DNA from 2 places in the Streptomyces luteogriseus genome. Region 2 is predicted to be linked to the other one. Evidence: riboswitches for the same ligand, from Rfam matches in the RefSeq annotation. Region 2 holds a riboswitch; the other holds the start of a gene.
What was found. A riboswitch is a leader RNA that binds a small molecule or an ion and turns the genes downstream of it on or off. The one in region 2 is predicted to bind ZMP and ZTP.
Positions count from the first base shown of each region.

Region 1: another riboswitch for ZMP and ZTP. It lies ahead of BJ965_RS36490 (bifunctional 5,10-methylenetetrahydrofolate dehydrogenase/5,10-methenyltetrahydrofolate cyclohydrolase); the one in region 2 lies ahead of BJ965_RS14660 (glycine hydroxymethyltransferase).

Region 1 is NZ_JACHMS010000001.1:8,207,213-8,222,150, forward strand. Features, by position in the region: gene BJ965_RS36445 (cellulase family glycosylhydrolase) at 1-62, shown strand, start outside; gene BJ965_RS36450 (YncE family protein) at 86-1,342, opposite strand; gene BJ965_RS36455 (TetR/AcrR family transcriptional regulator) at 1,535-2,179, shown strand; gene BJ965_RS36460 (TetR/AcrR family transcriptional regulator) at 2,444-3,004, opposite strand; gene BJ965_RS36465 (DUF2867 domain-containing protein) at 3,101-3,709, shown strand; gene BJ965_RS36470 (hypothetical protein) at 3,803-4,153, opposite strand; gene ctaD (aa3-type cytochrome oxidase subunit I) at 4,150-5,757, opposite strand; gene BJ965_RS36480 (RNA polymerase sigma factor) at 5,863-6,423, shown strand; gene BJ965_RS36485 (CU044_5270 family protein) at 6,416-7,483, shown strand; gene BJ965_RS36490 (bifunctional 5,10-methylenetetrahydrofolate dehydrogenase/5,10-methenyltetrahydrofolate cyclohydrolase) at 7,484-8,341, opposite strand; ZMP/ZTP riboswitch at 8,364-8,448, opposite strand; gene BJ965_RS36495 (nuclear transport factor 2 family protein) at 8,478-8,840, opposite strand; gene BJ965_RS36500 (hypothetical protein) at 9,014-9,301, shown strand; gene BJ965_RS36505 (ABC transporter ATP-binding protein) at 9,357-11,111, opposite strand; gene BJ965_RS36510 (S-(hydroxymethyl)mycothiol dehydrogenase) at 11,275-12,363, shown strand; gene BJ965_RS36515 (MBL fold metallo-hydrolase) at 12,363-12,992, shown strand; gene BJ965_RS36520 (SDR family oxidoreductase) at 13,083-13,997, shown strand; gene BJ965_RS36525 (L,D-transpeptidase family protein) at 14,344-14,938, shown strand, end outside.
Region 2 is NZ_JACHMS010000001.1:3,404,435-3,419,372, reverse strand. Features, by position in the region: gene BJ965_RS14710 (aminotransferase class IV) at 1-220, opposite strand, end outside; gene BJ965_RS14705 (FAD-dependent monooxygenase) at 367-1,545, opposite strand; gene BJ965_RS14700 (class I adenylate-forming enzyme family protein) at 1,542-3,122, opposite strand; gene BJ965_RS14695 (AMP-binding protein) at 3,146-4,669, opposite strand; gene pabB (aminodeoxychorismate synthase component I) at 4,666-7,722, opposite strand; gene BJ965_RS14680 (antibiotic biosynthesis monooxygenase) at 7,753-8,331, opposite strand; gene BJ965_RS14675 (hypothetical protein) at 8,527-9,381, opposite strand; gene BJ965_RS14670 (hypothetical protein) at 9,508-9,861, shown strand; gene BJ965_RS14665 (glutathionylspermidine synthase family protein) at 9,877-11,058, shown strand; ZMP/ZTP riboswitch at 11,209-11,295, shown strand; gene BJ965_RS14660 (glycine hydroxymethyltransferase) at 11,329-12,777, shown strand; gene BJ965_RS14655 (hypothetical protein) at 12,828-13,547, opposite strand; gene trpS (tryptophan--tRNA ligase) at 13,988-14,938, shown strand, end outside.

The DNA of each region.
Region 1 (14,938 bases), 4.8 Mb from region 2:
CGGATCTGCTCGCCGCGGCCCGCTCCGAACTGGCGGCGTGGGCGGCGAAGGAGGTCGACTGAAGAAGGAGGCCGGCTGAAGGAGGTCAACCAGCGGACGGGCTCGTCCAGTCGGCCGCCACATGGCCGACCCGGACGCGCTGCGGGTGGTCACCGACCGGTACGGAAACGACCTTCTTGCCGGTGGCGAAGTCGATGGCCGTGACCTGGTCGGTGCCGCTCTCGGAGACCACGCAGGACTTGCCGTCACCGCTGACCGTGGCCCAATAGGGCTTGGAGGCGGTGACGAGCGGACCCTCCTGGAGGGTGGCGCGGTCGACGACGGTGGCGTAGTCGTCCATGGTGCCCGCGACGCACAGCTTGCGGCCGTCCGGGCTCATCGAGATGCCGTGGTGGCGCGAGTCGTTGACGAAGGTCGTGCGGTCGTCGCCGGTCGCCGGGTTCTTCGGCAGGGTCTTGGTGCGGGTGATCTTGCCGGTGGCGATGTCGTACTCGAAGAAGCCGTTGAAGAAGGAGACCTGGAAGTACAGCTTCGACTCGTCCGGCGAGAAGACGGCAGGGCGGACGGCGTCGGAGTAGTCCTTGAGGCCGAGCGCGTCCAGCTGCGGACGCATGTCGATGACCTTGACCTGCTTGTACGTCGTGGCGTCGACGACCGTGATGCGCCGGTCGCCCTTCGTCCAGTCCAGCCACGGGGCGTCGGTCTGCGTGTTCACGTCGCCGATCGCCATGTTGTAGATGTACTTGCCGTCCTGGGTGAAGATGTTCTCGTGCGGCTTGTCGCCGGTGCCGAACTTGCCCAGTTCCCTGCCGGAGACGATGTCCAGCACATGGACGGTGTTGGAGGTCGACGCGGACACCGCGACCCGCTTGCCGTCGGGGGAGACGGCCATGTGGTCGGAGCGGTAACCGGACACCGGGAAGCGCCAGTTGAGACGCCCGGAGGCGAGGTCGATCGAGACGACGTCGGCGAAGCTCGGCCGGGAGACGACTACCGAGGTCCCGTCCGGTGTGGAGTACATGTCGTCGACGAACTGGTCGTGGCCCTCGCCGACGCTGTTGCGGATCGCCATGAAGTAGATCCACTTGATCGGATCGGCGTTGATCGCCGCCATCCGCTCGTCCTTGTCGGGGATGACGTTGACGCGGCCGATCTTCGCGAAGTCACCGGAGGACCGGATGACTTCGGCGGTGCCGTCCCAGTTGTTGCCCACGAACAGCACCTCGCGCAGCGCGGCGGAGGAGCCCGGGGCGGCCGCGGTGGCGGCGGTAGCGGGAGCGGTGACGGTCAGGGCGAGGGCTGCGGCTACGGAGCACAGGTGCCGGCGTCGGAAGACGGGCATGACTGCTCCCCTCTCTGCTGTGGGGTCTCTGCCGTGGGGTGCACGTCGTGAGTGGGACATGCCAAAGCTGGGCGTGGGATCTGAACACACGTGCTTTCAGAGTTAACTTACTGCAAAGTAAGGAAGGGGCGGCCTTCTCCACAAGACCGCGTGCACGACAAAATCAGTGTTCGAACGATGAAGGGAGAGCCGGTGCCGGGCAGACTCAGAGCGCCGACCGGCCGCTACGGCGGCAAGACCGCGGAGGAGCGCCAGGCCGAGCGCCGCCGGCGGTTCCTCGACGCCGCGCTCCAACTGTTCGGCGACGCCCCCGGTTTCCGCTCCACCACGGTCGCGGCCCTCAGCGAGACGGCCGGGCTGTCCACGCGGCAGTTCTACGAGGAGTTCCGCACTCTCGAGGACGTGCTCGCCGCGCTGCACCTCCAGGTCAACGGCTGGGCCGAGGCGGCGGTCCTGGAAGCGGCCGCGGGTGCGGTGGATGTGCCGCTCGTCGAACGCGTCACCGCCATCTTCCGCGCCTACGCCGGGAACGTCGCCGCAGATCCGCGCCGGGTGCGTATCACCTTCGTCGAGATCATCGGCGTCAGCCCGCGCCTGGAGGAGCAGCGGCTCGCCCGCCGCGCCGGCTGGGTCGACCTCATCTGCGCCGAGGCCGACGCGGCCGCCGCACGCGGAGAGGCCGCACCCCGCGACTACCGTCTCGCCGCCACGGGTTTCATCGGCAGCGTCAACGGCCTGCTGCACGACTGGAGCGCCGGCTGGGTCGACGCGACCCTCGACGAGGTGGTCGACGAACTGGTCCGGCAGTTGCTGGGCATCTTGTGGCCGCCGGGGTGAAAGCCGGGAGAGTGACGGCAGCCGTCGGGTGCGGGGGGAGCGTCCTGCCGCACGCCGCACGCCGCACGCCGCACGCCGCACGCCGCACGCCGCGCGCCGCCCGGGCCCTGACCGGTCCCGGCCCCTGCCGGGTGGGACCTGCGCCGGCGATCCCCCGGAGCAGCTCACGGCCACCTCCGTAAGACCGGCGCCGCGGACCAGGGACCGGACGGCGGCGGCGCCTGAGCCAGGTGCCGAGGAGCCCCCTGGACCAGGGTCTGACGGCTATTGGCTCAACAGGCGCTTCCTGACCGCGGCGAGGACTTCCGCGCGGCTGCGCGGGCCGTTGTCGGCTGCGATGAGGTGGTCGCCGATGCGCAGCGAGAAGGTGATCAGGCAGCGGGCCTCGACATCGCCCTCATCGGGACAAAAGGCCCCGTAGAGCTCGCGCAGATAGTCCATGCGCCGGTTGTCGGCCCGGCGCAGGCAACGCGCGACGGCTTCGTCGCGCCGGGCCCAGTCGCGGATCGCGAGTTCGACCCCGGCGCTGGTCACGCGCGTCTCGCCCGATCCCACGAAGTCGAAGAGACGCCCGAGCCGCTCGCGGGCGTCGCCCCCGTCGCGCTCGATCCGCTCGATGACATCCTCGGTGACCGCTCGCTCCCAGGTGTCGAGCATCTCCTCCAGCAGGCCGGCACGGTTGCGGAAGTAGCCGTAGAAACCGCCCTTGCTGACGCCGAGTGCCTGGGCGAGGACCTCGACCCGGACCGCCTCGGGGCCGCCGGCGGCGAGCGCGCGCAGCCCCTCCTCGATCCACTTGTCCCGCGGCGTACGGATCGCGCCCATGCTGTGTCTCCCCTCACATGTCCCGGGCCAAGTATACGGAGCCGTATAGATGGGTCTATGCTCGATCTATACGCCACCGTATAGACAGGATCCGCCATGAGCGATCTGCGCCTTCCCGCAACCGACCACACCTCCCGCCCCTGGCGGATCCACGAGGTCGCCGGCGACTTCCGGCTCGAGGATCTGTGGGCGATGCCGACGCCGGGCGGCCCGGACGACCTGCACCACCTGGTCCAGCAGATGGCGGATGGCGAGGGCGGTCCGGACGGCGGCAACCCCGTGGGCCGCTTCCTGTTCGCGGTGCGCTGGAAGCTCGGCGCGCTGCTCGGCTGGGACAAGCCGGACTCGGGCGTCGGCGGCCGGGTGGCGACGCTGCGCGACCGGCTGCCGGACGACCTGCGCGAGGGGCCGCGGGGGCCCGACCTCGGCGCGGCGCCCTTCACGTCGGTCTTCCAGACACACGACGAGTGGGCCGCCGAGTACGCCAACAAGACCATGCACGGGGTGATGCACATCGGCTGGGTCCCCGACGGGAACGGCGGCTACCGCGGCCAGATGGCCGTCCTCGTGAAGCCCAACGGCCGCCTCGGCTCCCTGTACATGCTCGGCATCAAACCCTTCCGGTACCTGGGGGTGTACCCGGCCCTGATGCGGTCGATCGGCCGGGAGTGGCGAGAGAACGCGGCGCGCCGAACGGCACGCTGACGCCTCCCCTCCCTGTGCCCCGGGCTCCACCCGAGCCCCTGCGCCTCGAACGACGGGGGCTCGGGGTGAGAGCACGAGGGGCACCAGAACCGCTCAGACCGACCCCAGCACCACGAGGTCCACCGCGACCAGCAGCGCGACCCCCAACAGCAGTCCGGCCAGCAGTCGTGCGCGGAGCGCGCGGTACACCCTCTCGTACTCGCCCCGCAGTTCCTCCCCGCGCCGGACCGTGCGCTGCCACGACGCCCGGGTGAGGGCCAGATGCTCCGCCGCGAACCGCCGCTCCGCCTCCGCCCGTTGCGCCTCCGGCAGCCCGTCGAGCCCGGCGGTGAAGCGGGCGGCGGCCGTCCGGGACTCCTCGTGCGCGGCGGCGGCCAGCAGATGGCCCTCGACCTCGTTGTGGAACGCCCGCAGGTCCACGGGGAGCCCTTCCATGGCGGTCATCGGAGCGTCAACTCCCGCTCCGCCGCCGCGATGGCCTCGTGGTGCAGGTCGAACGCCGGAGACTCGCTGCGGATCCTCGGCAGGGCGACGAAGTTGTGCCGCGGCGGCGGGCAGGAGGTCGCCCACTCCAGGGAGCGGCCGTAGCCCCAGGGGTCGTCGACCGTGACCTTCTCGCCGTACTTGGCCGTCTTCCACACGTTGTAGACGAACGGCAGCATCGACATGCCGAGCAGGAACGAGAAGACGCTCGACACCGTGTTCAGCGTGGTCAGGCCCTCCACCGCCAGATAGTCGGGGATGCGCCGCTGCATGCCCTGGGCGCCGAGCCAGTGCTGGACCAGGAACGTGCCGTGGAAGCCGATGAACAGCGTCCAGAAGGTGATCTTGCCGAGGCGCTCGTCCAGCATCCTGCCGGTGAACTTGGGCCACCAGAAGTGGAAGCCGGAGAACATGGCGAACACGACGGTCCCGAAGATCACGTAGTGGAAGTGCGCGACCACGAAGTACGTGTCGGAGACGTGGAAGTCGATGGGTGGCGAGGCCAGCAGCACACCCGTGAGCCCGCCGAACACGAACGTGATCAGGAAGCCGGTCGCCCACAGCATCGGCGTCTCGAACGAGAGGCTTCCACGCCACATGGTGCCGAGCCAGTTGAAGAACTTCACACCGGTCGGTACGGCGATGAGGAACGTCATGAAGGAGAAGAACGGCAGCAGCACGCCGCCGGTGACGTACATGTGGTGGGCCCACACCGTCACGGACAGACCCGCGATCGCGATGGTCGCACCGATCAGACCCGTGTAACCGAACATCGGCTTACGGGAGAAGACCGGGATGACCTCACTGATGATGCCGAAGAACGGCAACGCGATGATGTACACCTCCGGATGGCCGAAGAACCAGAACAAGTGCTGCCACAGCAACGCACCGCCGTTGGCGGGGTCGAAGATCTGCGCCCCGAACTTGCGGTCCGCCTCCAGCGCGAAGAGGGCCGCGGCCAGGACCGGGAAGGCTAGGAGCACCAGCACGCCGGTCAGCAGCACGTTCCAGGTGAAGATCGGCATGCGGAACATCGTCATGCCGGGGGCGCGCATGCAGATGATCGTGGTGATGAAGTTGACCGAGCCGAGGATGGTGCCGAAGCCGGAGAAGGCCAGACCCATGATCCACATGTCGGCGCCGATGCCCGGGGAGCGGACGGCGTCCGAGAGCGGGCTGTAGGCGAACCAGCCGAAGTCGGCCGCGCCCTGCGGGGTGAGGAAGCCACCGACCGCGATGAGCGAGCCGAACAGGTACAGCCAGTAGGCGAACATGTTCAGCCGCGGGAACGCCACGTCGGGCGCGCCGATCTGCAGCGGCATGATCCAGTTCGCGAATCCGGCGAACAGCGGCGTCGCGAACATCAGCAGCATGATCGTGCCGTGCATCGTGAACGCCTGGTTGAACTGCTCGTTCGACATGATCTGCAGACCCGGACGGGCCAGTTCCGCACGCATGAACAGCGCCATCACACCGCCGATGACGAAAAACGCGAACGACGTGACCAGGTACAGCGTGCCGATCGTCTTGTGATCAGTGGTCGTCAGCCACTTGAGGTGCCTCATGCCCCGCCTGTGTCCGCGCCCCGCCCGGACGTCACACTGCACCGACGCGACGAGCATCACGAAAACGGGTGTGACGATCGGGAAGGTGCCGGACAGGAACGGGACATGAGCAACGACGAGATCTTCGCCGCTGCCTACCGCGAGCACTACTGGGCGGTCAGCCGTTATGTCGCCAGGCGACTGGACGGGCGGGCCGGCGACGTGGAGGAAGTGGTGGCGGAGGTGTTCACGGTGGCCTGGCGGCGCCGGGCCGACCTCCCGGCCGCCGCGCTGCCCTGGCTGTACGGCGTGGCACGCAACTGCCTGGCCAACGCGGTACGCGGCCACGGCCGCCGCCGCAGGCTCGTCGACCGGCTCGGCAACGACCACACCGCGCACGGACGGCACATCGCGGCGGGCCCCGAGGCCGACACGCCCGGCGGCTGGGTGCACGAGGCGCTCGCCCGGCTCTCCGCGGCCGACCAGGAGGTGCTCCGGCTGACGGCCTGGGAGCAACTCGGCATCGACGAGGTCGCCGTCGCCCTCGGCTGCGGCAGCCGGGCCGCGTCCATGCGGCTGCACCGGGCCCGAAGCCGCCTCAGAGCCGAGATCGACCGTATGCGTCCCGAGGCCCCGATCGCCGAGCACTCCTGCATGACCGCCCCGAAGGAACACGGCCATGGCTGACGAACTCGAACTGCTGCGCAGCGCCGACCCCGCGCCGCCCGACGGCCCCCACTTCGGCGACGGCCCCCTGGACCACAACGCCGAGCGCCGGCTCGAACAACTGCTGCGCGACCCGGGGGACGGGCTCCGCGGCCGCCCGGGAGGCCGATCGGGTCTGCTCCCGGGACACCCACGTGGCCTGCTCCCCGGCCGTCATCGGCACGGGCTGCTCCCGGGGCCCGGCCGGCTCCGGCTGGCCTGGGGCCTGGTCGCCACGGCCGTCGTCGCCGCCCTGACCCTCACCCTCGTACTGAGCGGACCGAGCACCCCGCCCGCGGTAGCCGCGCCCCGCCCGCTGGTGGTCGAGACCGGCTCCACACCCGTGCCCCTGCACCGTATGGCCGAGCTGGCGTCGGCCGTGGCCGGGTCCGACGACGCGCCCCGCCTGCGCAAGGGCACTCACGTGCAGTCCTGGAGTCTCGGCATGTCCGACGGCAAGCCCCCGATCACCCTGCCCGAAGAGCGCATCGTGCGTTGGCGGGCCGACGACAGCCATACCGAACTCGTCGTGGCCACGGACCCCAGGCATCCGGGCCGCCCGGTCCTCTCGGACGAGGGCGGCGAACCGCACCTCGTCGACGACGGTCACGTCCTCCTCGACCAGACCTACCCGCCGAGCTGGAGCGACGCCCCGCCCAAGTCGCCCCCGCCCCGCGACCCGGCCCGGCTGCGCGCCTACCTGATGGAGGCTCAGTACACCGACACCCCGCTGACCACGCCCGAACTGCTCGACGCCATGGCGACGCTGCTCGACAACTGGACCCTCGGCGCACGCGAGAATGCGGCGCTCACCCGGCTCCTCGCCGGCGCCGAGGGACTGCGGCCGGTCGGCCGGGTCACCGACCGGCTGGGCCGACGCGGCCAGGCCTACGTGAACGACAGCCGCGGAGTCCGCCGCATGCTGATCATGGACCCGGCCGCCGGCGCCGTCCTCGGCCTGGAGAGCACCCTCACGCGGCCGGATCCCGAGTACGGAGTCGAGGAGGGCGACGTCATGTCGTACAGCGCCTGGATGCGCTGATCACCCCTCGGCGACACCGAGTTGCCGGGCGGCGGCCCGCACGGTCTGCTCCAGCAGCGTGGCGATGGTCATCGGGCCGACACCGCCCGGCACCGGCGTGATCAGCGAGGCCCGCTCCACGGCGGAGTCGAAGTCGACGTCGCCGACGTTCCCGGCGTTGTACCCGGCGTCGATCACCACGGCGCCGGGCTTGACGTCCTGGCCGCGGATGAGCCGGGGCCGGCCCACCGCGGCCACCACGATGTCGGCCTCGCGCACGGCCGCCGACAGCTCCCGGGTGCGCGAGTGGCAGTAGGTGACCGTCGCGTCCCGGGCGAGCAGCAGCATTCCGACTGGCTTGCCGAGGATCGCACTGCGGCCCACGACCACGGCCCGCTTCCCGGCCGGGTCGACGCCGTACGCGTCGAGCAGCCGCATGATCCCGCCGGGCGTGCACGACACGAAGCCGGGCAGGCCGAAGCTCATGGTGGCGAAGGAGGCGAAGGTGACGCCGTCGACGTCCTTCCCGGGCGCTATCGCCTCGAACGCGGCCCGCTCGTCGATGTGGTCGCCCACCGGGTGCTGGAGCAGGATGCCGTGCACCCCGGGGTCGGCGGAGAGCGCCTCGACCGCGCCGACGAGTTCCGCGGTGGTCGTCGCGGCGGGCAGCGCCACGTGCCGTGAGGTGATGCCGGCCTTGCGGCAGCGGTTCTGCTTCATCCGGACATACGTGACGGACGCGGGGTCCTCACCGACGAGCACCGTCGCGAGACAGGGCGCGGTGCCCGTCCGTTCGGTGAGGACGGCCGCGCGCTCGCCGGTCTCCTCGATGATCCGCCGGGCGAGTGCGGTGCCGTCCATGAGCCGGGCCTGAGACATGATCCACTCCTGGGCCGATGTACTGCTTCGCCCAGGCGCACGGCATCGACTTCCGCGGGGCCGCTCCCCGGTGGTGCTCCACCTCAGCGCCAGTCACGGCCCGGACCCACCCTAAAGGAGGCCGGTGCCGCTCCCGCTACTCGTCCCAGGCCTGGACCAGGGTCTGCTCGGCGATCTTGCCGTCGCGGAGTCCGATCATGGACTCCGAGAAGACGCGCACCCCGTCCGCGTACTGGCAACTCTCGCTGTAGGCGGCCTCGTCGCCCTGGATGACGCACCGCTCCAGCGTGTGCGACATGTCGCGGCTGTAGACGTCCTCCAGCATCCGGCCGATCTCGTCCCGGCCGTGCAGGACCTTGGGGTGGCTGGGCTGGGTCGTGCGGTCCACGATGCGCAGCTCCGCATCGTCGGCGTACAGGGAGAGCAGGATGTCCGGATCCCCTTCCACGCCCCGGCGCAGGGTGTCACGGTCGAAGGCGGGGTCTGCCGCGGTTCCCATGATGACCTCCTTCGAAGGGCCGCGGCCCGGCGGACGCGGGCCGCGAAACACCTCTCCTGTCGAGCGTCCTCCCGCCCGGCGGGCTAGGCAAGCGCAACCGGAACACTGGGCCTGACGGGTGAGCGGCGCCGCCCGCCCGTGTCCGCCGGGGACCCGCCGGCGTTGCGAAAGGCATGATCTCAACACGACGTATCGTCGCCGCCGTTGGTCTCGCCGCTGGCGTCACCGGCCTCGTCGCGCCGATGGCGAACGCGGCCGACGCGGAAGCGAAGAGCCCGCTCAGCCCGATGTCCACGCTCGACTCGCTGGCCGTGAGCGACATCCCCGCCGAGCACAAGGCCGAGATCCCGCGGCCCTCCTCGCAGGTGGCCGGGCTCAAGCGCCTCAACGACCTCGACCAGCTGAACCAGGTCGTCGGCCTGGTCTCCCCGGTCTTCGGTTTCCTTCCGAACGTCCGCTGACCGCAGCGCACGACGAGGGCCGCCCGGAACCGGGCGGCCCTCGTCGTGCGCGGACTCAGTCCGCGGTGGCCAGGAACTGCGTCGCCGCCAGCTCCGCGTAGAGCGGATCGGCCGTCACGAGCTCACGGTGCGTGCCGACGGCCCGGACCCGTCCCGCGTCCATCACCACGATCCGGTCGGCCATCGTCACCGTCGACAGCCGGTGCGCCACGACGAGGACCGTGGTCGTGCGCGCCACGTCCGCGACGGTGTCCCGCAACGCCGCCTCGTTCACCGCGTCCAGCTGCGAGGTCGCCTCGTCCAGGAGCAGCAGCCGGGGGCGGCGCAGCAGCGCGCGGGCGATGGCGACGCGCTGCCGCTCACCGCCGGACAGCTTGGTGCCGCGGTGCCCCACGAGCGTGTCGAGGCCGCCCGGCAGCCGGGAGACCAGACCGTCGAGACGGGTCGTCTTGAGTACCCGCGCGAGGGCGTCCTCGTCCGCCTCCGGATTGCCCAGCACCAGGTTGTCCCGCAGGGAGCCCGACAGGACCGGCGCATCCTGCTCCACGTAGCCGATCGCGGCGCGCAGCCGGGGAAGCTCCCAGTCGTCCAGATCCCGCCCGTCCAGCGTGATCACCCCGGACTCGGGGTCGTAGAACCGCTCGATCAGCGAGAAGACGGTGGTCTTGCCGGCGCCTGAGGGGCCGACGAACGCCGTCATGCCCTGTGCGGGCACGGTGAACGTCACCCCGTGGTGGACGTAGGGCAGGTCGTCGGCGTAGCGGAAGCGGACGTCGTCGAAGGCGAGGGCGGCGGGCTCGGCGCCGGGGGAGGGCAGCGGGGCGGCCTCGGCGGCCGGCTCGGCGGGCAGGCGCAGGGCCTCCTCGATGCGGGTGAGGGCCGCGGCGCCCGTCTGGTACTGGGTGATGGCGCCGACGACCTGCTGTATCGGCGACATCAGGTAGAAGACGTACAGCAGGAACGCCACCAGCGTGCCCACGTCCACCGCGCCGGTCGCGACGCGTGCGCCGCCCACGGCGAGCACCGTGATGAAGGCGATCTGCATGGCGAGTCCCGCCGTGTTGCCCGCGGCGGCCGACCACTTGGCGGCCCGCACGCTCTGGCGCCACGACTCCTGTGCCGCCTCGTGCAGCGTCCGCTCCTCCCGGTGCTCCGCGCCGGACGCCTTCACCGTGCGCAGGGCGCCGAGGATCCGCTCCAGCGAGGCACCCATGACCCCGACCGCGTTCTGCGCCTGTCGGCTGGCCTGGTTGATACGCGGCACGATCACCCCGAGGATCACGCCCGCGCCCAGGATCACGGCCAGGGTGACGCCCAGCAGCACGGCGTCCACCCAGCCCATCATCACCACCGTGGCGACGAGGGTGAGTCCGCCCGTGCCCAGTCCGACCAGCGAGTCGGTGGTGACCGCGCGCAACAGCGTGGTGTCGGAGGTGATGCGGGCCATCAGGTCCCCGGGTTCGCTGCGGTCCACGGCCGTGATCCGCAGCCGCAGCAGATACGACGACAGGGCCCGCCGCGCGCCGAGCACCACCGACTCGGCGGTGCGCGTCAGCACGTACGAACCCAGCGCGCCCACCGCCGCGTTGGCCACGACCAGGGCCGACATCGCCAGCAGGGCGCCGGTGATGTCCCGGTCGTGCGACAGGTCGTCGATCAGGCCCCGCGCCACCAGCGGCAGCAGCAGCCCGGTCGCCCCGGTGACCAGCGAGAGCAGCGCACCGGCGACCAGGGCCCAGCGGTGCGGCCGTACGTATCCGAGCAACTGCCGCCACGGGGGTGTGGCGGTCTCGGTCTCTGCGATGCTCACGGCGCTCCCTCGGCGTCGGCGGAGCGTTCAGGCTACGTCGCCGCCGACCCGCGCGGCCTGCTCTTTTCGAGCAGAACAGGCCGGTCGATCCGCGCCCCTCACCGATCAGTCGCGCGTAGGGTCGGAGGGGAACGGACCCCCGGCCGACGAAGGAGTCAGCAGCATGGCCCAGGAAGTACGCGGCGTGATCGCCCCCGGCAAGGACGAGCCGGTGCGGATCGAGACGGTCGTGGTGCCCGACCCCGGCCCGGGCGAGGCCGTGGTGCAGGTGCAGGCCTGCGGGGTGTGCCACACCGACCTGCACTACAAGCAGGGCGGCATCAACGACGAGTTCCCGTTCCTGCTCGGTCACGAGGCAGCGGGCGTGGTCGAGGCGGTCGGCCCCGGCGTCACCGATGTCGAGCCCGGTGACTTCGTGATCCTCAACTGGCGTGCGGTGTGCGGGAAGTGTCGGGCCTGTCTGCGCGGGCGCCCCTGGTACTGCTTCGACACCCACAACGCGCAGCAGAGGATGACCCTCGCCTCGACGGGCCAGGAGCTGTCCCCGGCCCTCGGCATCGGAGCCTTCGCGGAGAAGACGCTGGTCGCGGCCGGGCAGTGCACCAAGGTCGACCCGCGGGTGGCCCCGCAGGTGGCCGGGCTGCTGGGCTGCGGTGTGATGGCCGGCATCGGCGCCGCGATCAACACCGGCAACGTCGGCCGGGGCGACTCGGTCGCCGTCATCGGCTGCGGCGGGGTCGGCGACGCGGCCATCGCCGGATCGCAACTGGCCGGAGCGGCGACGATCATCGCCGTCGACATCGACGACCGCAAGCTGGAGACCGCCCGCTCCATGGGCGCCACCCACACCGTCAACTCGCGCGAGAACGACCCGGTCGAGGCGATCCGCGAGCTCACCGGCGGCTTCGGCGCCGACGTCGTCATCGAGGCCGTCGGCCGGCCCGAGACCTACAAGCAGGCCTTCTACGCCCGTGACCTCGCGGGCACGGTCGTCCTCGTCGGCGTCCCCACACCCGAGATGAAGCTCGAACTGCCGCTGCTCGACGTCTTCGGCCGCGGCGGATCCCTGAAGTCCAGCTGGTACGGCGACTGCCTGCCGTCCCGCGACTTCCCCATGCTGATCGACCTGCATCTGCAGGGGCGTCTGGACCTCGGCGCGTTCGTCACGGAGACGATCGGGCTCGACGAGGTGGAGAAGGCGTTCGAGCGGATGCACCACGGCGACGTGCTGCGCTCGGTGGTGGTGCTGTGATGACGACGCGCATCGAACACCTCGTCACCTCCGGCCGGTTCAGCCTCGACGGCGGCACCTGGGACGTCGACAACAATGTGTGGATCGTCGGCGACGATCACGAGGCGATCGTCATCGACGCCGCCCACGACGCCGACGCCATCGCCGAGGCCGTCGGGGACCGCCGGCTCACCGCCATCGTGTGCACGCACGCCCACAACGACCACATCGACGCCGCCCCCGCCCTCGCCGAGCGCACCGGTGCCACCATCTGGCTGCACCACGACGACCTGCCGCTGTGGAAGCAGACCCACCCGGACCGGGAACCGGACGCCTGGCTGGTCGACGGCCAGACGATCGAGGCCGGCGGCGCCGACCTCAGGGTCCTGCACACCCCGGGGCACGCGCCCGGCGCCGTCTGCCTCTACGACCCGGGACTGGGCACCGTCTTCACCGGCGACACCCTCTTCCAGGGCGGCCCCGGCGCCACCGGCCGGTCCTTCTCGCACTTCCCGACGATCATCGACTCGATCCGCGACCGGCTGCTGACCCTGCCGCCCGAGACGACGGTCCGCACCGGCCACGGCGACTCCACGACCATCGGCGCGGAGGCCCCGCAGCTCCAGGAATGGATCGCCCGGGGACACTGACCGCGTGTCGCCGGTAAAAGGCGACAGAAGATGTCCGGCTTACCCGTGACCCTGGAGGCGACAAGCAGCCACGGTCACGGGAGGTCGGACATGTCAGCTCCGTTGCAGGACAAGGTCGCGCTGGTCGCCGGGGCGACCCGGGGCGCGGGACGGGGGATCGCCGTGGAACTCGGCGCGGCCGGCGCCACCGTCTACGTCACCGGCCGCACCACCCGCGCCCGCCGGTCGGAGTACGACCGGCCCGAGACGATCGAGGACACCGCCGACCTGGTCACCGCCGCCGGCGGCAAGGGCATCGCCGTCCCCACCGACCACCTCGACCGTTCGCAGGTCAAGGCGCTCGTGGACAGGATCGCGGACGAGCAGGGCCGCCTCGATGTCCTGGTCAACGACATCTGGGGCGGCGAGAAGCTCTTCGAGTGGGACACCCCCCTCTGGGAGCACGACCTCGACAACGGGCTGCGCCTGCTGAAGCTCGCCGTCGAGACGCACGCCGTCACCAGCCACCACGCCCTGCCCCTGCTGCTGCGCCATCCCGGCGGCCTGGTCGTCGAGCTCACCGACGGCACCGCCGCATACAACGCGGAGAACTACCGTGTGAACTTCTTCTACGACCTCGCCAAGGCCTCCGTGCTGCGTATGGCCTTCGCCCTCGGCCACGAACTCGGCCCGCGCGGCGCCACAGCCGTCGCCCTCACCCCCGGCTGGCTGCGCTCGGAGATGATGCTGGACGGCTTCGGGGTACGGGAGGAGAACTGGCGCGACGCGCTGGAGCGCGTTCCCCACTTCGCCATCTCGGAGACCCCGCACTACGTGGGCCGGGCCGTGGCCGCACTCGCCGCCGACGCGGACGTGGCGCGCTGGAACGGGCAGTCGTTGTCCAGCGGCGGACTCGCCCGGGCGTACGGCTTCACCGACCTCGACGGCAGCCGCCCGGACGCCTGGCGCTACCTCGTGGAGGTCCAGGACGCGGGCAAGCCCGCGGACGTCACCGGATACCGGTGACGTCCGCCCGCCGAACCGGTGTCCGGTGAGGCGGACGGGTTCAGGCGGGGCCCTCACAGGCCTCCTTCGACGGCATGCGGTACAGGCCGAGCCGGGCGGTCCGGCCCGCTGTCGCGGGTGCGGATCGAGAGCTCCTACCTCACATCCGCAATCTTATATTGTAAACGTATATGCGTAACTTACGGCATACCTTTCACCTGTCCACCGCTTCGTGCGTTCCCGGTCCGCTCCATGAGGAATGTCACTGTTCCGTCCCAGCGCGGCTCACCGCACAACCGGAACCGGTCTCCGTCCGTCTAGCTGGCAGACATCACCGAACCGCTTTCGTGAAAGGGCAGGACCAGCCATGGGGGACGTACGCAGACGGAGCGCCGTCGCACTGGGGATCACCGGTCTGGTGGCACCGCTCACGCTCGCACTCGGGGCCGCACCGGCCCAGGCGGCGAGCTGCACCACGCAGGCCGGCCCGTATCAGAAGAAGGTGGAGAAGTTCCTCGGCCGTCCGGTCGACGGCAAGCAGTCCGCCGCCGACTGCAAGGCCATCAAGGCCTTCCAGACCAAGCACGGCATCTCCCCGAACATCGGCTACGCCGGTTCCGTCACCTGGGGCGTGATGGACCTGATGCAGAAGCAGAAGGCCGTCGGGCAGACCCCCAACAAGGACGGCAAGTGCCCGGTGAACAAGGGCCGGATCGCCTGCGTGAACCTGACGCTCCAGCTCAGCTGGATCCAGGACGGCAAGAAGCTCGTCTACGGTCCCGTCCCGGTCCGCACCGGCCGCGACGGGTACGAGACCCGCACCGGCCTGAAGAAGATCTACTGGCGCAACATCGACCACGTGTCGTCCATCTATGACGTGCCGATGCCCTACGCGCAGTTCTTCGACGGCGGCCAGGCCTTCCACTCGGTCGGTGTCAGCATGTGGAACCCGCCGGGCTCGC
Region 2 (14,938 bases):
CCCACAGGCGCACCCCCGTGCCGAGCGGCGGAGCGGGCCGCAGCAGCAGCCGCAGTTCCAGGGACCCGGCCGCCAGCTCCACCCGGGGGAACCACGTCCCCGTGCGCGGCAGCGCGGCGGTCACGTCCTGCCAGAACGCCACGAGCCGCCGCGGATCCGGTCCGCCGCACTCAACGCAGGACCGCGAGAACCGCTGCCGGTGCCGGGCGTAGGCCCGCACCCCGCCCTCGCGCAACAGCCAGGAGTCCGCGACGAGCAGCCGCCCGCCCGCCCGCCGCCCGCTCCGGGGCCGGGGTCAGGCCACGGCGGGGCGTCCACGCCCACAGGCCCTCCGCCACCGCCGGTCTTGTCTCCACGAGGTCCTCCTCAGTACGTGCGGCCCGCGACCGCGGGTGTCCCGTGCCGGGGTCCGTAGGGCGCGTGCTCCAGCCAGGATCCACACCACGGCAGCACCGGCGCCAGGGCCGCCGCGGCCCGCTGTCTGGCCCGGACGATCCGGCGGCGCGGCCGCAGATGGTCCAGGGCCGTACCCGCGGCGGCCATGTTGAACAGGCCCGCCGCGCGCCGCACCTCGGCGAAGTGCTCGACCGCCGCGCCGGTCCCCGTGGCGATGGCCTCGGCCGCCGCCGCAGCGTCCGCGATCCCGCTGTTCATCCCGCGCGCCCCGAACGGCGGGAAGAGATGCGCCGCCTCACCGGCGAGCAGCACCCGCCGGTGAGGATCGGTGAACGAGGCCGCCACCATGCGCAGGAAGCGGTACGTCGACACCCACAGGATCCGGTCGCCGTAGCCGTCCCCGACGAGCGCGGGCAGCCGGCGCCGTACGGCCTCCTCGGTGCCGAAGTCCTCCGGCCGGTCGGTGTCGCGGCACTGGAGGTCGACCTGGAAGCCCCCGGTGAACGGCACCCGCATCACGCCGCGCCCGCCGGCCCCGGGGTGCTCGTAGTGGAAGACCCGCTCCAACGGCAGCTCGGCGCCCGGCACATCGGCGATGTCCGCGACGACGTGGAAGCCCTCGCCGCGGGTGCCCTCCAGCGCGATGCCCAGTTCCCGGCGGACCGCGGAGCGCGCCCCGTCGGCGGCGACCGCGTACGGGCCGGTCCACACCCGCCCGTCCTCGCCGGTCAGCGAGACGCCCGTCGGCGTGGTGCGCACACCCGCCACCCGCGCGCCCCACACGAAGTCCACCCCGGCCCGCTCGCACGCCGCCCGCAGGAACCGCTCGGTGTCGGTCTGGCGCAGGCTGGTGAAGGGCGGCGGGCCGGTCACGGGCGGGTAGGTCCGGGCGTAGACCTCACGGCCCCGGTAGAGGGTGCGCCGGGTGTGCCAGGTCCGTCCGTACGAGGTGATCTCGGCGGCGAGGCCGGGCAGCATCGCGTCCAGCAGGGCGAGGGTCTCCCGGTGCACGAACAGGGCCCGGCTGCCCGGTCGTTCACGCTCCCGCGGGTCGGCCTCCAGCAGCGTGACCGGCAGGCCGTGCGCCCGCAGCGCCAAGGCCGCCGACAGGCCCACCGGACCGGCGCCCACGACGAGGACCGGGGTCATGCCCGGGCGCCTTCCACCCTGGGCTCCGGCACGGCGGACAGCATCCGGGCGATCTCCCCGCGCTTCACCTTCCAGGTCGCCGTCATCGGCAGCTCCTCGAACCGCCACTGCCGCGGCTCGGCCATCGCAGGCAGCCCGGCCGTGGCCCGCCGCCAGCGCTCCGGGTCCAGGGGCCGCTCGCCGCGCACGCACACCACCGGCACCGGCTCGCGCTCCGCCCCCCGCACGATCACGACCTCGCGCAACTCCTCGAGCCGCGACATCAGGGCGTCCTCGACCTCCAGGTTGCTGTGCACGGCGTCGATCCGGTCGGCCTCCCGGTCGATCAGGTACAGCGCGCCCAGGCGGCCCCGGTAGCCCAGATCGCCCATCTCCCACCAGCCGTCGGTGAGCTGACGGTCGTAGCGCTCCTGGAGGCCGAGGTAGGTGAGGATCCGGCCCCGGGTGCGCGCCTCGATGCGGCCCGGGGTGCCGGGCGGGACCCGCGCGCCGTCGGCGTCGGTGACCCGGACCCGGGTGAAGCCGGGTATCCCGAACCCGACCCGGCGCCCGTCCGCCCGGGCCGCGCTGCGCCGGGTCACCACCTGGAACGCCACCGGCCCCGTCTCGCTCTGCCCGTACAGCTGGATCAGCCAGGGCGTGCGGCGCCGAGACGCGTCCAGCAGCCGCCGCACGGTGCGCGGGTGGATCGCGTCGAACGTCGAGCCGTACGACCGCACCCGGGACAGCGGCGCCCCGGGCGCACCGGCCAGCTCCTCCCACAGCACGAACGTGTTGGGGTGCGTCTCCACGATGCCGGGCCGGTGCCGGGCCAGCAGCGGCCCGACCGCGGCCGGGTCCGGGTCGGTGATCAGCACGAGCGGGCTGCCGAAGTGCAGGAGCACGCCGAGCAGATGGTAGAAGCGCGAGTGCACGAACGACATGTGCAGCGCGGCCGTCTCGCCCCGGGTGGGCCAGCCCATCGCCTGCTGCGGCACGAGCCGGTTCCACATGGTCCCCGCGCAGTGCACGGCCAGTTTCGGGACGCCGGTGGTGCCGGAGCTGTGGGTGATCAGGGCGGGTTCACGGGGGTGCAGCCGGACGGGCGGGGGCGGTTCGGCCCCGGAGTACGCCGCCAGCGGCTCGGCCCCGGGCGCCTCGTCCACGGTCAGCGTCCGCCGCACGAGCCCGGACACGCCGACGTCCCCCAGACCGGCCAGCGTCGCGCCGTCCGTGATCAGCCAGGGCCGCCGCAGCCGGGCGAGGAGCTGCCCGGCCACCGCGGGGGCCAGCGTCGGCGACAGCAGCACGGGCACGGCCCCGATACGGGAGACGGCACAGGTCAGCAGCATGATGTCGACGTTGTCGGCCTTGTGTACGACGACCTGCTCCGAGGGGCGCACCCCGGCCTCCCACAATCGGCCGGACACCTCCTCGACCACCTCGGCCAGCACGCGGTAGCTCAGGTCGACGCCGAGGCCGGGGGCGATGTCGAGCGGCCGGTCGAGCGTGACGAAGACCGCCCCGTGCCGGTCGGCCGCACGCCGGAAGACCGGTCCCAGATAGAACCCTCGGTCGGCGAACAGGGGCTGTCGCATGGGGTCGTTCCTCTCCGTGGTGGTCACCAGGCGCCCTTCCGGACCAGATGGCGGCGGAGCTTCCCGGTCGGGGTGCGGGGCAGCGACGGCACGAAGCTGACGCTGCGGGGGACCTTGAACGCGGCGAGGCTCTCCCGCGCCAGACCGAGCAACTCGTCGGCCAGACCGTCCCGGACGGGCGGGGCGGGGACCACGAACGCCCGCAGCCGGCTCGCGCCGCGCCCGTCGGGAACGGCCGCGACCACCACCTCCCGCACCGCCGGATGGCCGCGCAGCACGGCCTCCACCTCCAGCGGGGAGACGGTGATGCCGCCGACCATCTCCATGTCGTCGGCGCGGCCCAGATGCCGGTAGGTGCCGTCCGGTTCGCGGCAGGCCCGGTCCCGCGTGGCCAGCCAGCCGCCCACGAGCGTCCGGGCGGTCTCCTCGGGCCGGTCGAGGTAGCCGGGCGTCACCGTCGGCCCGCGCACCCACATCTCGCCCTCGTCGCCGTCCGGCACGGGGTGGCCGTCACGGTCGCGCAGCTCCACCTCGAAACCGGGGACGGGCGGGCCGACGGTGCCCGGGTGGTTGTGGGCGAAGCCGTTGGCGCAGAACGCGTGACCGGCCTCGGTGGAGCCGATCTGCTCCAGCACCGGCGCGCCCAGCAGCGCGGTCACCTGCCGCGCCAGCCCTTCCGGCAGCCCCTCGCCGGCCGACACCGCGGCCCGCACCGAGGCGAAGCAGCCCTCGTGCCCGTGCCCCCGCTCGGCGACCAGCGCGGCATACGCGGACGGCACGGAGTACAGCAGCGTCACCCGGTGCCGGGCCACGAGTTCGTCGATCATGGCCGGGCCGGGCCGCCGGTCCACCAGGACGGCGGACGAGCCGGAGAACAGGGGGAAGACGAACGCGTTGCCGAACCCGTAGGCGAAGAACAGCTTCGACACCGACAGGGTGACGTCCTCGGCGGTGATCCGCAGCACCCGCCGCCCGACCAGGTCGTGGTACGTCCGTGGATCGCCGTGCGTGTGCACGACGCCCTTGGGGCGGCCGGTGGTGCCGGACGTGTACTGCACGTAGAGCGGGCTGTGCGCGTCGACCTGGTGGGCGGGGGCGGGCCCGGCGGCGGGGGCGAGGGCCATCAGCTGGTCGGCACCCAGCCCCGCCCGGCCGGCGAACCGCGCCTCCAGGCCGGGCCCCGTCACACACAGCGCGGCGTCGGTGTCCTCGGCCAGGAACGCGTGGTCGGCGGCGGGCAGTTCGGGGTTGACCAGGACCGCGACGGCACCGAGGCGGGCGGTGGCGAGGAACGCCGTGACCCAGGCGAGGGAGTCCGGCAGCGCCAGCAGCACCCGGTCGCCGGGGCGCACCCCGTGCCCGGCCAGCACGGTGGCCGCGCGGGCTGCGAGGTCGTGCACCTCGCCGTGGGTCCAGGCGCGGTGTCCCTGGTGGAAGGCGGTCCGCCCGGTCCACCCGCGACGCTCGGCGAGCTCCGCGAGCTGGGCCGCGAGATTGCCGGGCGCCTCGGTCCCGGCCGGGTCCAGCGTGACCTGCGGACTGGTCATCGCCGGGCCTCCCCGGCCGCCCGGGCCGTCCGCCCCGGCGGGCCCTGCCGCCCCGTCCGGTCGGCGGTGTGCTGGTGCAGGGCCCGCATCGGGGCCGCCGTCTTCAGCAGCATCTCGTCGTACTCCGCCTCCGGATCGGAGTCGAGCACGATCGCGCCGCCCGCGCCCAGATGCATCACGCCGTCGGCGAGGACCGCGGTCCGGATCACGATGCTGAGGTCCGCGCCGCCCCCGCAGCCGAAGTAGCCGAGGGCGCCGGAGTAGACACCGCGGGCCTCGGTCTCCAGCGAGTCGATGATCTCCAGCGTGCGCAGCTTCGGCGCGCCGGTCATCGACCCGCCCGGGAAGCAGGCCCGCACACAGTCCACCGCGTCCGTGCCGGGCCGCAGCCTGCCCTGCACGGTCGACACCAACTGGTGCACGGTGGCGTACGTCTCCGTCGCCATCAGCTTGGATACCCGCACGGTCCCGGTCCGGCAGACCTGCCCCAGGTCGTTGCGCAGCAGGTCCACGATCATCAGGTTCTCGGCCCGGGTCTTGGCGTCCGACGCGAGCGCGTCCCGTAGCCGGGCGTCCTCCTCCGGCCCGTCGCCCCGGGGCGCGGTGCCCTTGATGGGCCGGGCCTCGGCGGTGCCGTCCCGGCCGATCCGCAGGAACCGCTCGGGCGAGGAACCGGCCACCTCCAGCTCCCCGAACCTCAGGAACGCCGCGTAGGGAGCCGGGTTGTCGCGGCGCAGCGTCCGGTAGAACTCCAGTGCGTCGGGCGGAGCGGGTAACCGGGCGGCGTTCGTCAGGCAGACCTCGTAGCTGGTGCCGGACCGCAGCGCCTCCCGGCACGCCTCGATGTCGGCGAGGTACGTCGCCCGGTCGCGCACCAGCCACGGCTCGGCTGCGCCGGGGTCGGCCGGGGGCGGTGGGCCGGGCACCGAGGGCTGCTGCCCCGTGGCCACGCAGGAGATCTCGGCGAGCGCGCCCTCCAGCCAGTCCGCGGCCTCCCGAGCGGCCTGCGGGGTGTCCTCCGCGAGGCACACGGCGTAGGTGAAGCCCTCCTCGTGGTCCACCGCGATCACCCGGTCGGCGAACAGCCAGGCGGCGTCCGGGGCGGGGGAGCGGTGCCGGTTGGACGACCCGCAGTCGGCCTTCATCTCGTAGCCGAAGTAGCCGACGTACCCGCCGGTGAAGTCGAACGGCAGCCCGGTCGCGTCCACCCGGCGGTTGCCCAACTGCCGCTTCAGATAGTCGAACACGCTTGCCCGGACCCGCCGCACGGGCCGCCCGGCCCGCTCGATCTCACACCGTCCGGCGTCGACGTCGTACCGCACGAACTCGGCGAGCGGCCCCTGATCGTCCCCGAGGAACGAGAACCGCGACCGCCCCGGCTCCACCAGCGAACTGTCGAGCCAGAAGGCCCGCGCCGACCCGGCGAACATCCGCCCGAAAACGGCCTCGGCGTCCACGGCCCCGGTGACCCGCCGCGTGTGCAGCCGATACCCGACCCGCTCCGGGCGCCGGGGGCGGGGGATGACGGGAGCGGGCATGCCGACTCCGGCGGTGGCCCGGGGCATTGATACGTCGCCACCGACCGTGTCACCGGCCGCCACCCGCCCCCCGACCGGGACGCCGCGGCCCGGCGAGATACCCGCGCTGCCGGACGCGGGTGCGGACACGGCCTCCTCGGCGCCCGCGTCCTGCTCCGCGGACGGACCGGTCTCGGTCGCCGGGGCGTCCACGTCGCCCGGGCCGGTGGCACCGGGCATCGGGGTGCAGGTGCTGCCCTCGGCGGCTGTCTCTCGCCCTGCGGTCGGGGCGGCTGCGCGGGGTGCCGGGGCGGTGGGGCCGCCTTCGGCGGATGCGGCCTGCCGCGTGGCGGGGGTGTCTCGGGTCGGAGCGGTGGCTTCCCTGGTCGGGCAGGTGGCACCGGGTGTCGGAGCGGAGAGGCCGCCCTCGGCTTGCGTCCCCCGCTCCGCGGCGGGGGCGGTTGCGCCGGGCGCCGGGGCGGGTGGGCCGCCCTCGGCCGGTGTCTCTCGCCCCGCGGTCGGGGAGATCGAGGTCGTAAGAAGGTCCGCGCCCATCGGGCCGGCGCCACCTGGCGTCGGGGCGCAGGGGCCGCCCTCGGCGGCTGCCCCCTGCCGCGCGGCAGGGACGCCCCGGGACGGTGAAGCGACTCCGCCCGCCCCGCCGGGCGTCGGAGTCGCCGCGGGGGACGCGGCGGCTCCGACGAAGGCGAGTGCCCCGGCCCCGCCGGGCAGTGTCACCGCGCCCTGGCCGACGGCGCCCCCCTGAGGAACCGCAATGCCCCGGCTGACCGCAGCGACCTGGAAGACGGCCGCAACCACGGGCCGACGAGCGCCAACGGCGCCGAAAGCACCCCCTGTCGCACGCCGGATCCCCGTCTCGCACTCCGGCACCACCGCCCGCCGCCGAACCGCCGGAGGCATCGGCACGGCCGTGTTCTTCGTGCGCAGCTTGCCGGCCCGCTCGGCGGTGAGGTTCCGGAAATTGACGAGCATGCGGTACCCGTACTCCGTGAGCACCGACTCGGGATGGAACTGCACTCCCCACAACGGCCGGCTGCGGTGCCGGAGCCCCATCAGGACGCCGTCCTCCGCCCAGGCCGTGGCCTCCAGCGTCTCCGGCAGCGGCTCGCGCACGGCCAGCGAGTGGTAGCGGACGGCCGTGAAGTGCTGCGGCAGGCCGTGGAACAGGTCCCGTCCGTCATGCCGGATCGTGGACAGATGCCCGTGCCGCGGCTCCGGAGCGGGCCCCACCAGCCCGGCCTCCGCGAGCGCGATGCCCTGATGCCCCAGACACACACCGAGCACGGGAACCGGGGAGGTCGCGAGCAACCTGCTCCCGATGCCGAAGTCACGTGCCACGCCCGGATGCCCGGGGCCCGGCGACACCACGAGGTTGTCGAACGCCCGGAGATCGGGAAGACCGTCGACGGGCGCGTCGTTCCGGAGCACCACCGGCTCCTCGCCGTTTACCTCGGCGATCAGCTGGAACAGGTTGTACGTGTACGAGTCGTAATTGTCGATGAGCAGGGTCTTCACCCGCCCACCTCCCTCTGATCGTTCGCGGGCCTATGCGGCCCGGCGTTTGTGCCGCCCGCGCAGTGCCTGGAGCGACGGGTAAAGCCATTTCCTGAAGAAACGCTGGAGCCGCGGCATGAGAATCCAGGTGACAAGGGCCGTCACACACAGACACAACAACAGCGTGCGAAACAGTGCGTTGAGGTCACCGAGATAGGGAAGCACCGTCAGATTGAACAGGAGCACCGGTGGAAAAACGGCGCTCATATTCACGAACCACAGTTTCCATTTGGACGGCGGAGTCGGCGGCGCGGGCGTCAGCGTCTGCGCGTCGAACCAGGCCCGGGCGCCCGGCACCCTCCGGCGCTCCGTCTCCCGGGCGACCCCGTCCAGCCGGGCGTCCCACTGCTCCCGGGAGGACGATTTCTCCCAGGCCAGGGCCGAACCCTCGCTGGCGAAGCGATAGACGACATGCCATTCCGCCCCTCCGTCGACAAGTACCCCACCCCCAAGAAACCCCGGCTGCCGCGCGGTCGCGCCCAGCATGGCCCACCCCCAGGAGTGGAAGTCGGCCGCACGGCCCGGCGTCACGTGATAGGCCACGGTGACCGTGACGGGATTACTGGTCACGCCGTCCCATACGGAAAGCGCTCACCCCGCGTTCAAGATTCAACAAACATTTTCGGGTTGCCCGCGAGACAGCTGCAGGACGGCCGCAAGACAGCCGCAGGGGAAGTCGCAGGACAGACGCCGGGGTAGCCCGCGACGCAGCTGCGAATTTGTCCGGATGGCGAAGAAATCCGGCAGCCGGGAAAGCGCTGCCGCTCACCGCGGCGCGACGGCTCCCTCCTCCCCCTCCTCCGCCTCCACCGGCGCCTCCCCGAACCGCGACAGCGCCAGCGCACCCGCCACCGCCACCGCGAAACCCAGGATCGCCAGCCACCCCAGCCCCGGTCGCGTCCGGTCCCCGAGCCACACCACACCGATCAGCGCGGGGGCGACGGTCTCCCCGAGCACCAGCCCGGCCGTCGCCGTGGTCACCGACCCGCGTTGCAGGGCCGAGGTGAGCAGCAGGAACGCCGCCCCGCCACCGAGCAGCAGCGCGTACGTCGCCGGATTGGGGAACAGCTCACCGGGCGAGAACCCGTCGATGAGCCGCACCGACACCTCCACCACCCCGAACCCCAGCCCCGCCCCGAGCCCGAGCGTCAGCGCCCGCCCCCGCTCCGGCAGCCGCCCTGCCGCCGCCCCGAGCAGCAGTACCCCGGCCGCCGCCCCGAGCATCGCCCACTTCAGCCAGGCCGGTCCCTCCTCGTCGCCCTCCGCCCCGGCCGCCAGCCCCAGCAGCGCGAGCCCGGCACACACCACCGCCACCGCCGCCCACTCGACGCGGCTCAGCCGCACCTTGAGCAGCCGCGCCGCGACCACGGCCGTCACCGCCAGGCTCGCGGCCAGCGCCGCCCCCACGGCGTAGATCGGTACCGACCGCAGCGCGAGGATCTGCAGCACGAAACCGAGCCCGTCCAGCGCGAGGCCGGCCAGGTACCGCCACTGGCGCAGCGCCCGCCACAGCAGCGCCACGTCCCCGCCCGGCCCGGTCGCCGCCGCCGAGCGCGCGGCGATCGCCTGCAGCACCGTCGCCGTACCGAAGCAGACCGCCGCACCAAGGGCGCACACCATTCCAAAGATCACAAATCGACAGTAGGGGAGCGGCCGCGGGCGGGGGGTCATGCGCGCCCGTTCACACCGATCTCTAGGCTGACCGTCTGTCAGTGCACAACGGGGCGACACGGGGGAGACACGCACATGGCCGAAACACGGCGAAGGCTGCGCTCGAGCACGGTGGTGCTGGGCGGCATGGGCGTCCTCGCGGCGGCCCTGTCCGCCTGCGGCTCCGACCCCGACCGCCGCTGTGTGGACCGGGACAGCTACGACTACATCAACGGCTACAAGATCGTGGCCGACAAGAACTGCTCGTCCGGCACGTCCTCCTCCGGCAAGGGCCGCAAGAAGACCGGCAAGACCAGGGTCGCCGACGCCGACTGGTACTACGACGCCGACGTCAGCGGCGGCTACGCCGAGGACGGCACCTTCAGCCGCAGCGAGGCCGTCGACCGGGGCGGCTTCGGCTGCTCCGGCTCCGGCAGCGGCGGCGGCTGACGGGCGGACACAGCCATGGAACGCCGGACCTGTGAGCCCCGCCCGGGATGGCAGCAGACCGTCGAGGAACAGGGCCTGATCTACCCCCTCACCCGCTACCCCGACGACTCCCTGCGCCCCTACTGGGACGAGAGCGCGTACTACGTCTTCTCCCTGGAGGAGATCGAGGCCCTCGAAGAGGTGGTCGAGGACCTCCACCGCATGTGCCTGGCCGCCGCCGGCCACATCGTCACCGAGGACCGCTTCGCCGACCTGGGCATCACCGACCCCCGCATCGCCCACGCGGTCGCCGAGGCCTGGCACCGCCGCGCCGAACTGCCCTCCGTCTACGGCCGTTTCGACCTCCGCTACGACGGCACCGGCCCGGCCAAGCTCCTGGAGTACAACGCCGACACCCCCACCTCGCTGGTCGAGGCCGCGTCCCCGCAGTGGTTCTGGATGGAGGACCGCTTCCCCGGCGCCGACCAGTGGAACTCCCTCCACGAGCGCCTCATCGACGCCTGGAAGAAGCAGGCCGCCCTCCTCCCGCCGGGCAGCCCCCTCTACTTCGCGTACTCCTCGGCGGACGAACTCGGCGAGGACATGATGACGGTCGCCTACCTCAAGGAGACCGCCGAACAGGCGGGCCTGGCCACCGACTGGATCGCCATGGAGGAGATCGGCTGGGACCGCCTCTCCGGCCGCTTCGTCGACAACCGCCTCCGCTTCATCCGCAGCATCTTCAAGCTCTACCCCTGGGAATGGCTCACCACCGACCGCTTCGCGGACCACGTCCTGGACACCCTCGACAACGGCGGCGGCACGGGCTCCACGCTGTGGATCGAGCCGGCCTGGAAGATGCTCCTCAGCAACAAGGCGCTCCTGGCGATCCTCTGGGAGCTGTACCCGGACCACCCGAACCTCCTCCCCGCGTACCTGGACGGCCCTCGCGACCTGTCCGCCAAGGGCTGGGTGGCCAAGCCCCTCCTCGGCCGGGAGGGCGCGGGCGTCACGATCCACGAGCCCGGCTCCGCCCCCACGCCCCGCGACGAACCCTGCTGCTACCAGCAGCTCGCCCCCCTCCCCGACTTCGACGGCAACCGGGTCGTCCTGGGCGCCTGGATGGTGGAGAACGAGTCGGCGGGCCTGGGCATCCGCGAGTCCTCGGGCCTGATAACGGACGAGTACGCGAGATTCCTGCCCCACGTGATCCTTTAGACAGAGCAGGAGGGGCACGCCCTGAAGGGGCGCGGGGCTGTATCGATGTGCGGCTACCGCCGCGCGGGCGCGATCAACCACACAGGACCCGCCCCCGGCACCGAGGAGCAACCCGGCAGACGCTCCCCACCCACCCCACCCGGTAGGCTGACCGTGGGCCGTGACTGGCGCGCTGGGATGGGACCAACCATCGGGGAGCGGCCCGAGCAGACAGAGCCGTGCGCCTGGGCCGTACCGTGAACGCTGAACGCAACGTCCGGAGGTCCACACATGTCAGCCGAGCCCCTCTCCCCCGCTTCCACCGCCTACCGCGCCGCCCTCGACGTGATCCGCGCCGTCGAACCCCGCGTGGCGGACGCCATCGGCCAGGAGGTCGCCGACCAGCGCGAGATGCTCAAGCTGATCGCCTCCGAGAACTACGCCTCCCCGGCCACGCTCCTGGCGATGGGCAACTGGTTCAGCGACAAGTACGCCGAGGGCACCATCGGCCGCCGCTTCTACGCCGGCTGCCGCAACGTCGACACCGTCGAGTCCCTCGCCGCCGAGCACGCCAAGGAGCTCTTCGGCGCCCGCCACGCCTATGTCCAGCCGCACTCCGGCATCGACGCCAACCTCGTCGCCTTCTGGGCCGTCCTCGGCGCCCGCGTCGAGGTGCCCTTCCTGGAGAAGACCGGCGTCCGCCAGATCAACGACCTCACGGACGCCGACTGGGCCGAACTCCGCCAGGCCTTCGGCAACCAGCGCATGCTCGGCATGTCCCTGGACGCCGGCGGCCACCTCACCCACGGCTTCCGCCCGAACATCTCCGGCAAGATGTTCGACCAGCGCTCCTACGGCACCGACCCGGCCACGGGACTCATCGACTACGAGGCGCTGCGCACCTCCGCCCGCGAGTTCAAGCCGCTGATCATCGTCGCGGGCTACTCCGCCTACCCCCGCGTGGTGAACTTCCGCATCATGCGGGAGATCGCCGACGAGGTCGGCGCGACGCTCATGGTCGACATGGCGCACTTCGCCGGCCTGGTCGCGGGCAAGGTCCTCACCGGCGACTTCGACCCGGTCCCGCACGCCCAGATCGTCACGACCACCACCCACAAGTCGCTGCGCGGCCCCCGCGGCGGCATGGTCCTGTGCGACGACTCGCTGAAGGACCAGGTCGACCGCGGCTGCCCGATGGTTCTCGGCGGCCCGCTCCCGCACGTCATGGCCGCCAAGGCCGTGGCCCTCGCCGAGGCCCGCCAGGAGTCCTTCCGCGACTACGCCCAGCGCATCGTCGACAACTCCCGTGCGCTGGCCGAGGGCCTGATGCGCCGCGGCGCGACCCTGGTGACGGGCGGCACGGACAACCACCTGAACCTGATCGACGTCGCCTCCTCCTACGGCCTCACCGGCCGCCAGGCCGAGGCCGCCCTGCTCGACTCGGGCATCGTCACCAACCGCAACGCCATCCCCGCCGACCCGAACGGCGCCTGGTACACCTCCGGCATCCGCATCGGCACCCCCGCGCTGACCACCCGTGGCCTGGGCACCGCCGAGATGGACGAGGTCGCCGGCCTCATCGACCGCGTCCTCACCACCGCGGAGGCGGGCACGACCAAGTCGGGCGCCCCCTCCAAGGCGTCCCACGTCCTCGACGCGAAGGTCGCGGACGAGATCTCCCAGCGCGCCACCGACCTCGTGGCCGGTTTCCCGCTCTACCCGGAGATCGACCTCGGCTGACCCCCGCGGCCCGTCACCCGTCCAGGACCTGGGCTGACACCCGCGGCCCGTCACTCGTCCAGATCGATCAGCACCTGACGCGGCTCCTCCCGTGGCGGTCCGGCTTCCCGCCGGGCCGCCGCGCGGCGTATCAGCAGCGTGCCGCTCGCACCGGCCGCGAGTCCCAGCGCCCCCGCCGCCACCGCCCACCGGACGTCGTCCCGCACCGGACCGCCGAGGTCCGCGGCGGCGGCCGGGCTCGCGACGGGCTCGCCGTCCGCGTCACCGAGCAGCGGCGCCAGGTCGAACCGCTCGAAGACGGACCGCGGCGCCCGGTGCCAGCGGATGTCGTCGTCCTCCACGGTGGGGCTGGGATCCGAGCGCACCCAGGGCGTGCCGTCCTCGGCGACCACCAGCTGGTCCTGCCGCTCGACGGCCACATCGCCGCCCGGCGGCCGGTTCGTGCTCGGCCGGCCGCCGACCCCGGACAGCCCCCAGAGCACCGTGAGCCGCACCTGCGGGAAGTCCCCCTCCGCCCAGCCGTCCGGCACCCGCTCCGTCTCCGTGTGCGTGGGCTGCAGCAACTGCCACAGCCGGGCGAAGTCGCGCTGCCCCGAGCGCAGTGCCGCGGTCCGCCCCGTGCCGCCCGCGACGACCATCGCCACGTCGGGAACGTCCCGCCCCCGCGCCGGGAAGCCCACGGCGGTGGCCACGGCCGCGGCGGCCGTCACCGCCGCACTCCCGGCCAGAGCGGCCACCAGCGCGACCGCGACCACCAGCACACGCCCCACGTGCCGGGTGGCCCGGCAGCGGCGGGAACTCGCCGGGCGACCGACCACGTACGCGGACCAGCGGCTCGACCGGGGTCCCGCCGCCCCGCCCCTGCGCCCGACGTCGGCCACGGGCCCGCCGGAGGACGGCCCGGGGCGGACGCGCCGCGCCCTCGCCGCGGTCCTCGGCCCGCCCGGCACCCCCGCCTCATGTCCGCCGCGCCGCGAACCGCGCGACGCGCTCCTCTCCGCCCCGCCCGGGCGACGCGCTCCGCCCACCCGGTCCCGACGCAGCTCTCCGCCCACCCCGCACCGTCCCCTCCCCGTCGGCCCCACCCCGAGCCCGCCCGGGGCAGCCCCTGCCGTGCCTCACCCTTGTTACACCGCCGGAGCCGAACGGGCGCCCGTCTGTTTCCGGCCGGGTTCCGGATCGGCCCCCGGGACCTGAGAGAATGGTGAGCATGGCCTCTGACCGACCTCGCGTGCTCTCCGGGATCCAGCCCACCGCCGGCTCGTTCCACCTCGGCAACTACCTCGGCGCCGTCCGCCAGTGGGTGGCCCTGCAGGAGACTCACGACGCGTTCTACATGGTCGTCGACCTGCACGCGATCACCATCCCGCAGGACCCGAAGGACCTGCGCGCGAACACGCGCCTGGCCGCGGCCCAGCTCCTCGCGGCGGGTCTCGACCCGGACCGCTGCACGCTCTTCGTGCAGAGCCACGTCCCCGAGCACGCCCAGCTCGCCTGGATCATGAACTGCCTCACCGGCTTCGGCGAGGCCGGCCGGATGACCCAGTTCAAGGACAAGTCCGCCAAGCAGGGCGCCGAGCGCGCCTCGGTCGGCCTGTTCACGTACCCGATCCTCCAGGTCGCGGACATCCTGCTCTACCAGGCCCACGAGGTCCCGGTCGGCGAGGACCAGCGCCAGCACATCGAGCTCACCCGTGACCTCGCCACGCGCTTCAACGGCCGCTTCGGCGAGACCTTCACCCTCCCGAAGCCGTACATCCTCAAGGAGACGGCGAAGATCTACGACCTTCAGGACCCGTCGATCAAGATGAGCAAGTCGGCGTCCACGCCGAAGGGCCTCATCAACCTCCTCGACGAGCCGAAGGCCACGGCCAAGAAGGTCAAGAGCGCCGTCACCGACACCGACACGGTGATCCGCTACGACGCCGAGAACAAGCCGGGCGTCAGCAACCTCCTGACGATCTACTCGACCCTCACCGGCGAGAGCATCGCCGAGCTGGAGGAGAAGTACACCGGCAAGATGTACGGCGCGCTCAAGACGGACCTCGCCGAGATCATGGTCGACTTCGTCACGCCGTTCCGGGAGCGCACCCAGCAGTACCTGGACGACCCCGAGACGCTCGACTCGATCCTCGCCAAGGGCGCCGAGAAGGCCCGCGCG